3 regions of the Marinomonas sp. ATLA20 genome follow, and region 3 is predicted to be linked to each of the others. Evidence: predicted binding sites of a transcription regulator. Region 3 holds the regulator's gene; each other region holds the start of a gene.
What was found. Region 3 encodes LexA, which represses DNA repair genes until DNA is damaged. Its sites were predicted from a motif close to TACTGTNTANNTANACAGTA; they were not measured.
Positions count from the first base shown of each region.

Region 1: the regulator LexA is predicted to act here: its motif matches at 2,232-2,251, upstream of recN (DNA repair protein RecN).
Region 2: the regulator LexA is predicted to act here: its motif matches at 2,556-2,575, upstream of uvrA (excinuclease ABC subunit UvrA).

Region 1 covers NZ_JBXUKU010000002.1:40,796-44,866, reverse strand. The annotation lists gene dnaK (molecular chaperone DnaK) at 1-1,412, opposite strand, end outside; gene grpE (nucleotide exchange factor GrpE) at 1,515-2,093, opposite strand; gene recN (DNA repair protein RecN) at 2,279-3,949, shown strand; gene fur (ferric iron uptake transcriptional regulator) at 4,046-4,071, opposite strand, start outside.
Region 2 covers NZ_JBXUKU010000015.1:22,380-26,450, reverse strand. The annotation lists gene uvrA (excinuclease ABC subunit UvrA) at 1-2,502, opposite strand, end outside; gene AC2A4J_RS18300 (MFS transporter) at 2,660-4,018, shown strand; gene ssb (single-stranded DNA-binding protein) at 4,058-4,071, shown strand, end outside.
Region 3 covers NZ_JBXUKU010000005.1:205,963-210,033, forward strand. The annotation lists gene topA (type I DNA topoisomerase) at 1-1,009, shown strand, start outside; gene AC2A4J_RS10590 (DUF6586 family protein) at 1,006-1,476, shown strand; gene AC2A4J_RS10595 (hypothetical protein) at 1,479-1,745, shown strand; gene lexA (transcriptional repressor LexA) at 1,863-2,486, opposite strand; gene dinG (ATP-dependent DNA helicase DinG) at 2,556-4,071, shown strand, end outside.

The DNA of each region.
Region 1 (4,071 bases), on a different contig from region 3:
TGTGGCACACCACGTGGAGCAGGTGGAATGTCAGCCAAGTCGAAACGACCTAGAGATTTGTTCTGAGACGCTTGCTTACGCTCGCCTTGTAATGCGTGGATTGTTACCGCATTTTGATTGTCTTCTGCTGTCGAGAACGTCTGAGATTTCTTAGTAGGAATCGTCGTGTTTTTCTCGATCAATGCCGTCATTACACCACCCATTGTCTCGATACCTAGAGACAGAGGCGTAACGTCTAGAAGAAGCACGTCTTTAACATCACCAGAAAGTACCGCACCTTGAATAGAAGCACCAATTGCAACAGCTTCGTCAGGGTTCACGTCTTTACGTGGCTCTTTACCGAAGAACTCAGTTACTTTCGCTTGTACTAGTGGCATACGAGTCTGACCACCAACCAAGATAACTTCGTCGATATCAGAAGCAGAAAGGTCTGCATCTTTCAATGCTTGACGGCAAGGCTCAAGAGACTTCATCACAAGCTCTTCAACCAAAGACTCCAACTTAGAACGAGTCAATTTAACGTTCAAGTGTTTAGGGCCCGTTGCGTCAGCAGTGATATAAGGCAAGTTAACTTCTGTTTGAGAAGAAGAAGACAACTCAACTTTCGCTTTTTCACCCGCTTCTTTCAAACGTTGTAGCGCTAGTGGATCATTGTGTAGATCGATACCAGACGTTTTCTTGAATTCTGCTGCTAGGTATTCGATTACGCGCATATCGAAATCTTCACCACCTAGGAAAGTATCACCGTTTGTAGACAATACTTCGAATTGCTTTTCGCCATCTACGTCAGCAATTTCTATGATAGAGATATCGAACGTACCACCACCAAGGTCATAAACCGCGATAGTAGAATCACCAGAGCTCTTGTCTAGGCCGTAAGCCAAGGCAGCCGCTGTTGGCTCGTTGATAATACGTTTCACTTCAAGACCTGCAATTTTACCCGCATCTTTTGTAGCTTGGCGCTGAGAATCGTTGAAGTAAGCAGGAACCGTAATAACCGCTTCTGTTACTTTCTCGCCTAGATAGTCTTCTGCTGTCTTCTTCATTTTCTTAAGAACTTCAGCAGAAATTTGTGGTGGTGCTTTTTTGTCGCCTTTTACTTCTACCCAAGCGTCACCGTTGTCCGCAGAAATAATTTTGTAAGGCACCATAGAGATGTCTTTTTGAACCACGTCGTCTTTAAACTTACGACCGATCAAACGCTTAACCGCAAACAAAGTATTTGTTGGGTTTGTTACCGCTTGACGCTTAGCAGATTGACCAACCAGAACTTCACCGTCATCAGAAAATGCGACGATAGAAGGTGTGGTGCGATCGCCTTCAGCGTTTTCAATAACGCGAGCTTTTTCGCCATCCAATACGGCAACACAAGAGTTCGTTGTACCTAAGTCAATACCAATGATTCTACCCATGGTTTGTATCTCCAATAAATTCGTTTATGACGATGATAATTCTGTATTTGGGTACGCTTAAAAGTATTTCAAGCGTCCAGTGTCAAAAAAATGACAGTATTTTTAAGCGGCGCTTGAAACCACAACCATTGCTGGGCGCAATAAGCGGCCATTGATTGTGTAACCCTTCTGCACGACATCCATAACGGTGTTTGCTTCTAGTTCAGGGTTTGGCACCATAGTGATCGCTTGATGCAACTCAGGATTGAACGGTTCGCCGTGTGGATCAACCACTTTCACTTCAAAACGAGCCAATGTCTCAAGCAAATCTTTCAACGTCAGTTCTACACCTTCACGAACAGGGTCAGACTCACCTGTGTCTGGCGCAGAAGTTAAAGCGCGCTCAAGATTGTCCGCCACGTTCACAATAGATTTAGCAAACTTTTCTAAACCAAATTTGTGCGCTTTTTCGACATCTTGTTCTGCACGACGACGTACATTTTGTGCATCTGCATGAGCGCGAAGTGCCGCTTCTTTATACTGAGCGACTTCTTCTAACGCTTTTGCAAGTTCATCATTTTCAGTCACTTCTTCTAAAGTCTCTACTTCAGGCTCTAAAAGTTCTTCTACTGATTCGTTTTGCGTTTCGCTTTTCAAATCTTGCTCCGCGTCTAGATTAGGATTTTTTTGCTGCTCACTCATTCTTCAACTCCAAATAACAGAAACAATTCTTTGTCTGTGCAGGTTATATGGGGACAGCTTTTTACCTTTCAACACTATAGCCGTATTAATTTCATGGGAATTTAATTTACTGACAGTACTTGTCAAAAAACAACCAAGTACTGTATAAATAACCATATAAATATATTCTCTCTTTGGAGCACTCTATGCTGACCAGCATCGCTATTTCCAACTTCGCCATTGTTGAATCCCTAGAACTGGAATTCAAAAAAGGCATGACCGTGATCTCAGGTGAAACAGGAGCAGGCAAATCCATTATGGTGGATGCCTTATCGCTTTGTTTAGGTGATCGTACCGATGCTGCCGTTGTAAGACATGGACAAAAAAAAGCCGATATAAGTGCCAGCTTTGATATACAACATTATCCGCACGTCCATAAATGGCTAGAAGAAAGAGATTTAGAGCACGATCAGCACTGCATCTTACGCCGTGTAATCAGCAAAGAAGGTCGCTCCAAAGCGTACATCAATGGCCGCCCTTGCACGTTAAGTGACCTAAAAGACGTCGGTAGCCAACTGGTCGATATCCACGGACAACACGAGCATCAGTCGTTACTTAAAAAGAACGCCCAAAGACAACAGCTAGATGAATATGGCCGACTAACGGACTTGAGTAAAAAAGTCAGTCTGCAATACTCAACGTGGCGACAACTCAAAGAAGAATTATCAGCTCAGCAAAACCGCTCATCGGAACAAGATGCCAAAATCCAACTTTTGTCTTACCAAGCACAAGAGTTGCAACAGCTTGACCTAAAAGAAGGTGAAATCGAAGCGCTAGAAAACGAACAAGCGTTTTTATCGAACATTGCTGACTCTCAATTTAAAGCCTATCAAGCCAGCGGTATTTTGATTGATAGCGACGAAGGCAATGTCTGCTCTTTATTGCACCAAGCCATTAATAGCGCCAGCCAAATTCGTCCGGCCACCAAAGAACTAGAAAACGCACTAGAAATGATGAATGTGGCATTAATCCAAGCCCAAGAAGCCGCGGACAGCCTGCACCATTACCAAGACACGTTAGAACAAAACCCAGAACGTCTAAGCGATATAGAACAACGTCTTTCTGATATTTACGACACAGCTCGTAAACACAGAACCTTGCCAGAAGGCCTTATCTCCCTTCGTGAAAGTGTCGAAGCGGAATTGAACAGCCTACAAGGCAGTGAAGAAAGCTTAGAGTCACTCAAAGAAAAAGAAGAGCAAGCCTATGAAAAACTCACAGCGCTTGCGACCACATTGACTGAAAAACGCATTATCGCCAAAGACGAATTAGCACAACAAGTCGAAGAGCAGATACATGGATTAGGCATGCCACATGCGCGCTTCTTTATTCAATGCCAACCGCTCAATCAAGTTTCTGCCAATGGTTTTGAAGACATCGAATACATGATCGCATCCAACCCAGGACAACCCGCACAGCCATTGCGCAAAGTTGCCTCAGGCGGTGAATTGTCACGTATTAGTTTAGGCATTCAAGTGGTTACCGCTCATACATCAATTATTCCAACACTGGTATTTGATGAAGTCGACGTGGGTATCAGCGGTGGCATTGCTGAAGTGGTTGGTCGCATGCTGCGCTCTGTAGGCAAACGCGGACAAGTCTTCTGTGTGACTCACTTAGCACAAGTGGCTGCTCAAGGTAATCAACATTTACGAGTCAGCAAACTGGTTGAAGATGAAGCAACGTCTTCTCAGGTCGAACTCCTTAAGGATCAAGATCGCACACAAGAGATTGCACGCCTATTAGGTGGTCTAGAACTCACAGAGCAAACCCTAGCGCACGCACGCGAGATGCTTGGTAACGTCCAACTGCAGTAGCCTCAGCCAGTCATCGAGAAAGAGTAAAAACGAAAAAAGGGCCTAAACTCTGCTATTTAGGCCCTTCTCATTTACATCCTGATGGGATGTAAATGTTTATTTCTTCTTTGGACGCACGTAAA
Region 2 (4,071 bases), on a different contig from region 3:
TGCTTCGCCACCAGACAGCGTTGTGGCTGCTTGTCCAAGGCGTATATAGCCCAAACCTACATCCATCAGTGTTTGTAGTTTTCTTGCAATAGAAGGGACTGGATCAAAAAACTCTCGAGCATCTTCAATCGTCATATCTAAGCACTCGTGAATGTTCTTGCCTTTGTAATGGATCTCTAATGTTTCACGATTGTAGCGTTTGCCTTTGCAGGTATCACATGGCACATAGACGTCAGGAAGAAAGTGCATTTCTACTTTAATGACACCATCACCTTGGCAGGCCTCACAGCGGCCGCCTTTGACGTTAAAACTGAATCTGCCCGGTTTATAACCACGTGAACGAGACTCTTGTGTTGCCGAGAAGAGCTCTCTCATTGGAGTAAAAATACCCGTGTAGGTAGCAGGGTTGGATCTTGGCGTCCGACCAATAGGGCTTTGGTCAATGTCTACACACTTGTCGAATAAATCTAGTCCCTCTATACGCTCGTGTGGTGCCGCTTTTAATGTGGTTGCGCCATTGAGTGCCGTTGCAGCAAGAGGATATAGAGTGCCATTTACTAGAGTCGACTTACCAGAACCTGAAACGCCGGTTATACAGGTCATTACTCCAACAGGGATGTTGAGATCAACAGTATTTAAGTTATTGCCTGTTGCGCCTATCAGCTTGAGGAATTGTTTGTCTTTTGCTTGATGGCGAATTGGAGGTATTTCAATTTTACGTTTGCCCGTTAGGAATTGCCCAGTAACGGATTCAGGACAATCCATAATATCCTGAGGTGTGCCACTTGCAATGATTTGACCACCGTGAACACCAGCGCCTGGGCCAATATCGACAACAAAGTCTGCAATACGAATCGCGTCTTCATCATGCTCTACCACAATAACGGTATTTCCCAAATCTCGGAGTCTGGTTAGTGTGGCGATGAGTCGTTCATTATCGCGTTGATGCAGACCAATGGAAGGCTCATCTAGGATGTACATTACGCCTACTAGGCCGGCACCTATTTGGCTAGCAAGTCTGATTCGCTGTGCTTCACCGCCTGATAATGAGTCTGCTTTACGGTCTAAAGTTAGATAGTCCAAGCCTACGTTTACCAAGAAGGTTAAGCGGTCACGAATCTCTTTAAGGATTTTAGAGGCGATTTCACCGCGTGACCCTGGAAGCTCTAGTGTTTCGAAATACTTCAAGCATTCTGCGATTGGATAAGTCACCACTTCTGGAAGCGTTTGCTCAGCAATGAAGACGTTACGAGCGGATCGATTCAATCGAGAGCCATGACAATCTGGACAAGGCTGAATGCTGATGTATTGTGAGAGGTCGTCACGTACGCTGTCCGATTCTGTTTCATGGTAGCGGCGCTGTAGGTTTGGAATAACGCCTTCAAATGAGTGTGAGCGCGTCATTTTATCGCCACGTTCATTGATGTAAATGAAATCTATCTTGTCTTTTCCTGAGCCATGCAGAATTCGCTTTTTAAAGTCACTAGGAATGTCTTTATATTTTGACTCAATGTCGAATCCGTAATGTTTCGCTAGCGCACTCAGTTGTTGATAATAAAAGATGCTACGTCGGCCCCAGCCTCGGATGGCACCTTCAGCAAGTGTGAGTGTCTCGTCTTGAATGATCCGATCTGGATCGAACATCTGATGAGTGCCTAAACCGTCACAAGTCTGACAAGCGCCATTTGGGTTGTTGAACGAAAAAAGTCGAGGCTCTAGTTCGGTTAAGCTGTAGCCACAAACTGGACAGGCAAATTTACTAGAGAAAATATATTCTTCTTTTTCGTCATCCATATTGATGACTTTGGCGATACCATCAGAGAGACCAAGGCAAGTTTCGAAAGACTCTGCCAAGCGCAGTTGGAGGTCAGAACGTACCTTAAAGCGGTCAATGACCACTTCAATAGTATGTTTCTTATTTTTTTCTAATATTGGCGCATCGTCTAGATCAACGACAATGCCATCAATTCTAGCGCGAATAAACCCCTTAGAAAGCAGATCACTAATGGTATGTAAGTGCTCACCTTTTCGATCTTTGACGATAGGGGCTAGCAGCATCATCTTAGTTTCTTCTGGGAGCGATATAACTTTATCGACCATTTGTGATATGGTTTGCGCCTCTAATGGCTCACCATGATCTGGGCAGCGTGGTTGTCCTGCGCGGGCAAATAACAATCGTAGATAATCGTATATTTCTGTTATTGTACCGACTGTTGATCGTGGGTTATGAGAAGTTGATTTTTGCTCGATTGAAATAGCAGGAGAAAGGCCTTCAATGTGGTCTATGTCTGGTTTTTCCATCATGGACAAAAACTGTCTAGCGTATGTCGAAAGGGATTCTACATAGCGACGTTGTCCTTCGGCGTATAAAGTGTCAAAGGCGAGAGAGGATTTACCTGAGCCGGATAGGCCAGTAATCACCACAAGTTTGTCTCTTGGGATGTCTAGGTCCACATTTTTTAAATTGTGTGTGCGGGCCCCGCGTATGGTAATGGTATCCATGAGTCTCCAATGTGAAGTCGATCAACAGATAGAAATCTGTCAGTAAATTAAATAACTGTCTATTTTTACAGTAGTTGAAATGGAGCTTCAACGGTATTTTTTGTAAAATTGACAATCTTTTTTCTTAACCACCTAGTTAAACGGTTGAAACCTCCTTATGGATCTACTTGAACGTCGTTCAGTTCTTGCTTTAGCACTGATCTATTTATTCAGAATGTTGGGCTTGTTTCTTATTATGCCCGTCATTAGTGTGGCAGCTGATGGGCTGACTGGGGCTGATGCCGCGTTAATTGGTACAGCGATCGGTATCTATGGCCTGACTCAAGCGAGCTTGCAGATTCCGATGGGCATGTGGTCGGATAAAATTGGCCGTAAACGTGTCATTGTGATCGGACTGTTGCTGTTTGCTGTAGGGAGTTTGATCTGTGCTAATGCCACTGATATCAATACCTTGATTGTCGGTCGAGCAATTCAGGGTGCTGGTGCTATTGCCAGTACCTTGATGGCGTTATTGAGTGACGTCACAAGAGAGCAAAACCGCACTAAAGCCATGGCGATTGTTGGTATTAGTATTGGCGCCTCGTTTATGTTGTCTTTGGTACTAGGGCCTTGGATTTTTGCTTTAATTGGTCTTTCGGGACTGTTTTATTTGTCTTTTGCATTATCTTTACTGGGCATACTCTTGATCATTTTTGCTGTGCCGAATATTGTCCAGCACACCTTTAAACGTGATACGACCCCGAGCCTTAAGGCTCTTGGTTTGGTGCTGAAAGACTCGAAACTGCGGTTCCTTAATGTCAGTGTTTTATTGTTGCATGCAAGCCTAACGGCGTTGTTTGTCACTGTGCCAAATTTGTTGATTCAGCAATTTGATTTACCCTTGTCAGAGCATAGCTGGCTTTACTTAGCGATCATGGGTTTTGCTTTCGCAGGTATGCTACCATTAGTGATTATTGCTGAGTCAAAAGGCAAGACAAAAGGCGTGTTAATCGCCGTGATGGTTTTGTTAGGTTTAAGCTCAATATTGCTGCAATGGGCTCCGTACCTTTGGGTATTTGGGGTATTGTTGTGGGTCTATTTTGTTGGCTTCAACTCACTAGAAGCTGTACTGCCGTCTCTTATAAGTAAGTTGGCGCCTGTGGGTTATCGTGGTACAGCAATGGGTGTGTTCTCTACCCATCAATTTATGGGATCTTTTTTGGGTGGTGTTGGCGGCGGTTGGTTGCTGCAACATCACGCAAACAGCGGTGTCTTTTGGGTTGTCGGCGTGGTGTTTTTGGCGTGGTCACTTGTTTGTGCTATCCAGCCAGCGCCTCGTTCGTTAAGTAGCCTGGCGTTTAGCCTACCCAATATGACTAATGAAGAAGTAACCAAGTTGGCGGATCAACTTGAGCAAATCCAAGGAGTGGAAGGTATGCAAATTTTTAAAGATGAGCAAACTGCTTATCTGAAGATCGATAAAAAAATATTAGACAAAGAGGCTCTGGTGCGTCTGGCACCGCAAGTGCGTCTTTAAGTAAAACACTATTCTATCTTTTAGTTGGAGAAGAACGTCATGGCACGTGGAAT
Region 3 (4,071 bases):
TGATAGCTTTAATTCTTTGATGAATTTCAGCTTTACGGCTCAAATGGAAGAGCAGTTAGATGACATTGCTGAAGGTCATAAAGATTGGATTAAAACGCTTAATGCATTTTATAAAGATTTTAGTTCTGTGCTTGCTAAAGCGGAATCGCCAGATGGCGGTATGATGCCAAATGAGCCGACTCCAACGGATATTGAATGCCCGACATGCTCTAGACCTATGCAGATTCGTACAGCTAGTACTGGTGTGTTTATGTCTTGTTCTGGTTATGCATTGCCGCCAAAAGAGCGTTGTAAAGCAACCATAAACCTGACCCGTGGTGATGAAGCAATAGCGGTCGATGATGAAGAAGGCGAGTCTAAAGCGCTGATCAATAAACATCGTTGTAAGATTTGCGGATCCGCTATGGACAGTTACTTAATGGATGAGCGCCGTAAGCTTCATGTGTGTGGTAACAACCCAGCTTGTTCTGGTTATGAAGTTGAGCATGGTGTTTTCAAGATTAAAGGCTATGACGGTCCTACGCTTGAATGCGATAAATGTGAATCAGAAATGCAGCTTAAAACAGGCCGCTTTGGTAAATACTTTGGCTGTACAAACGAGGAGTGCAAAAACACTCGTAAGCTGCTGAAAAGTGGTGAAGCTGCGCCGCCGAAGATGGATCCTGTGCCAATGCCTGACCTTGCTTGTCAGAAAGTGGAAGATCACTATGTGCTTCGTGATGGTGCGACGGGCTTATTCCTTGCTGCTAGTCAGTTCCCTCGCAAGCGGGAAACAAGAGCGCCTATGGTAAAAGAGCTGCTTCCTTATATGGATCAAATCGACCCGAAATACCATTTCTTTGCCAAAGCACCAGTAAAGGATTCCGAAGGTCGTCCAGCCATCATTCGTTATAGCCGTAAGACGAAAGAGCAATACGTCATGACGGAGAACGATGAGGGTAAACCAACAGGCTGGAAAGCATTTTATGTTGGTTCTAAATGGGTTGTTGAGGAAGGTAAGAAAAAATGAGTGGTGCTAGTTTAGCCAGCGTAACCAATCAAAAACTGGACACGGCAAGGCGTTTTATTAAGCAGAGTCAAGACACTGATGAAGTGTGGTTGAAAGTCGGGCTAGAAAGCTCGGCTATTTTCCAGTTGAGAAGTGCTCTTAACGGCTTGTTAAAAGAAGTAACCGCTGCTTATTCTTTATCTGGATCCTTGGACGTTGCTAAGCTGCTGGCAGAGTCTGAAAACAAGCAAATCGTTGTTCCTGTATTGGCTGAGTTGGCTGATTTGCTAGCACATAGTAATTCTTGGTGCTACCAATTAGATCAGGCGTATTTGGTTCAGTTCGAGTGTCGTGCGTCTATATCATCAGCGGTTCAAAGCGACAACCTGATAGGGCGTGGAAGTGATGCGGGAGCTTCCGTGAGTTTATATTTAGCCAAGTTGGTTGAATTAGTATTACGTTTTAGAGAAGAGTCATCAGAGTATTAAATATGAAAGAATCCTACCTAGAAATTGTTGAGCTAGATAACGGCGATATCGTGCTGCGTCCAGCCAGTGAAGATGGTGAGGAAACCGTTCCATTAGCAACATTGCAAATATCAGATGATACTCGGTCTTATCTAAAGGATCGTTATTTTGAATTAGCGAAATGTATGTTTCATGCAGGCATTGATTTTGTTTATTCGGATGATTCGTTTTTTGACGATGACTCGGAATATCTTGATGATGAAGATTTTCGTCCTAAAATTTTGCACTGAATAAGCGACCCTAAATCAGCTGTAATGAAACTGATGGACGCAATATAGGCTCAAATAAAAAAGCGAAGCATAAGCTTCGCTTTTTTATTTATCTAGTGTTGAAGCGAATGGGAGTATTCAAAGTCCTTGGCGAATGACACCTACCGATAGGCCTTCAATTGCAAACTCTTCGCTTTCAAGGTCAACAAGGATGTCGCTGAACTCTTCGTTTTCAGGAATGAGCCTAACGATACTGCCTTTCTGCTCGAAACGCTTAACGGTTACTTCGTCACCAATACGAGCAACGACAATTTGTCCATTGCGCACGGTGGTGGTTTTGTGAACGGCTAAGAGATCACCTTCCATTATGCCAATGTCTTTCATGCTAGTGCCTGATACAGACAAGAAGTAATCCGCTTGCGGAGAAAACATACTCGCTGGAATGTTTACATGCGAAGCAATGTTTTCCTGAGCCAAAATAGGGTAACCTGCAGCGACTTTGCCTATGACAGGTAAGCCAAGGTCGTCAACGGGCTCATCATTTGATGCGCGATCGACTAAGCGTATTCCTCTAGATGCGCCAGAAAGCATCTCTATAGCGCCTTTTTTGCATAGGGCTTTTAGGTGCTCTTCGGCTGCATTTGGGGATTTAAACCCAAGCCGGCGTGCTATTTCTGCTCTAGTCGGTGGAAAACCTGTTTCACTTATAAATTCGCGAATGGTTTCTAGTACGTCAGATTGTCTTTTGGTTAATTTAATCATAGGTTATCTGGTTGTTTATACAGTTACTGTTATTATATACAGCATTCCTAACTATACTCAATGATATAAATGCTTTCAGACGAACTAAAAAAACAGATTCAACTTGCATACCGAGCATCTTTGGATGCGAAGTCCCATAAACCAAGGGCTGGACAGCGCCAGATGATTGGTGCAATCGCTCGAACCTTGGGCAACATTAGACAAGGTTCTGAAGGCGAACGGCTTGAGGAGAAGCATGTTGCCGTAATTGAGGCGGGTACGGGTACGGGTAAGACCCTGTCGTATTGTCTTGCCGCAATACCAATTGCTAAGGCACGTGGCCTCAAATTAATTATTTCTACTGCGACAGTTGCACTCCAAGAGCAGATTTTACATAAAGAATTACCAGACTTGCTTGAGCATACTGAACTCTCGTTCAAGTACACGCTTGCTAAAGGCCGAGGCCGCTATCTTTGCTTGAATAACCTCGAAGGTTTTTTAGGATCAGAAGAGCTGGCCATGGAGGATATGTTTGCGGGCCTATTTGAACAGCACCTTCACTCAGATGACGTTAATACTGTTCTGTATCAAGAAATGGATGCCGCTTTGTCAAAAGGTGAATGGGATGGTGATAAAGATAACTGGTCTGGCATTGTTCGAGACCAGGATTGGCGACGTTTAACAACCGATCATCAGCAGTGTACTAATCGAAATTGCGCTAATTATTCCGCTTGTCCGTTTTTTAAAGCGCGCGCTGAGATTGAAGTCGCGGATGTGATTGTAGCTAACCATGATTTGGTGTTGGCAGACTTGTCATTGGGTGGTGGTGCGATTCTTACCCCACCAAAAGAAACTATCTACGTTTTTGATGAGGGGCATCATCTTCCTGATAAGGCTATTGGACATTTCCGTCATGAAGTTCGTTTACAACAAAGTATTACTTGGTTACGTCAACTGGAGAAAAATCTAGTTAATTTGAAGCAGGAGTTAACCGATGATGTCAGTTTGACTGGCCAGCTTTTGTTAAAAATCCCACAGCAAATACAAAGTATTGTTAACTTTATCCAATATGCGCAACAAGGCTTGGCTCCTTATATTCAGGGGTTGGGTTTGGATCAAGAAAACAATCAACATCGGTTTGAATTTGGTCTGGTGCCAGATGAATTGCGCCAGTTGGCTTATAGCCTACAAACGTCCTATCAAAAACTATTTAACAATATAGAAAGTATTCAAGACGAGTGTAAAAAAACGAAGCAAAATGAAGGCATGGGAGTGACGCCTGAAACGGCGGAAACTTGGCAGCCTATTTTGGGTGTTGTTATGGGGCGTCTGGAGCAATGTGTTGGCTTGTGGCGACTTTACTCAACAGTAGATGATCAGAATTTCCCGCCAAATGCTCGCTGGTTAGTTTTGTCCGGTCAAGGAATGGAACAAGATATTGAACTGGGCGCATCTCCAATACTTGCAGCCAATACCTTAAGGCAGCAGCTTTGGGACAAATGCTTTGGTGCTGTAGTGACCTCGGCAACGTTGACAGCGCTAAATCAATTTCATCGTTTTAATATGCGCTCAGGCGTACCGCGGGAAAGCGAATATCTGCGTGTCA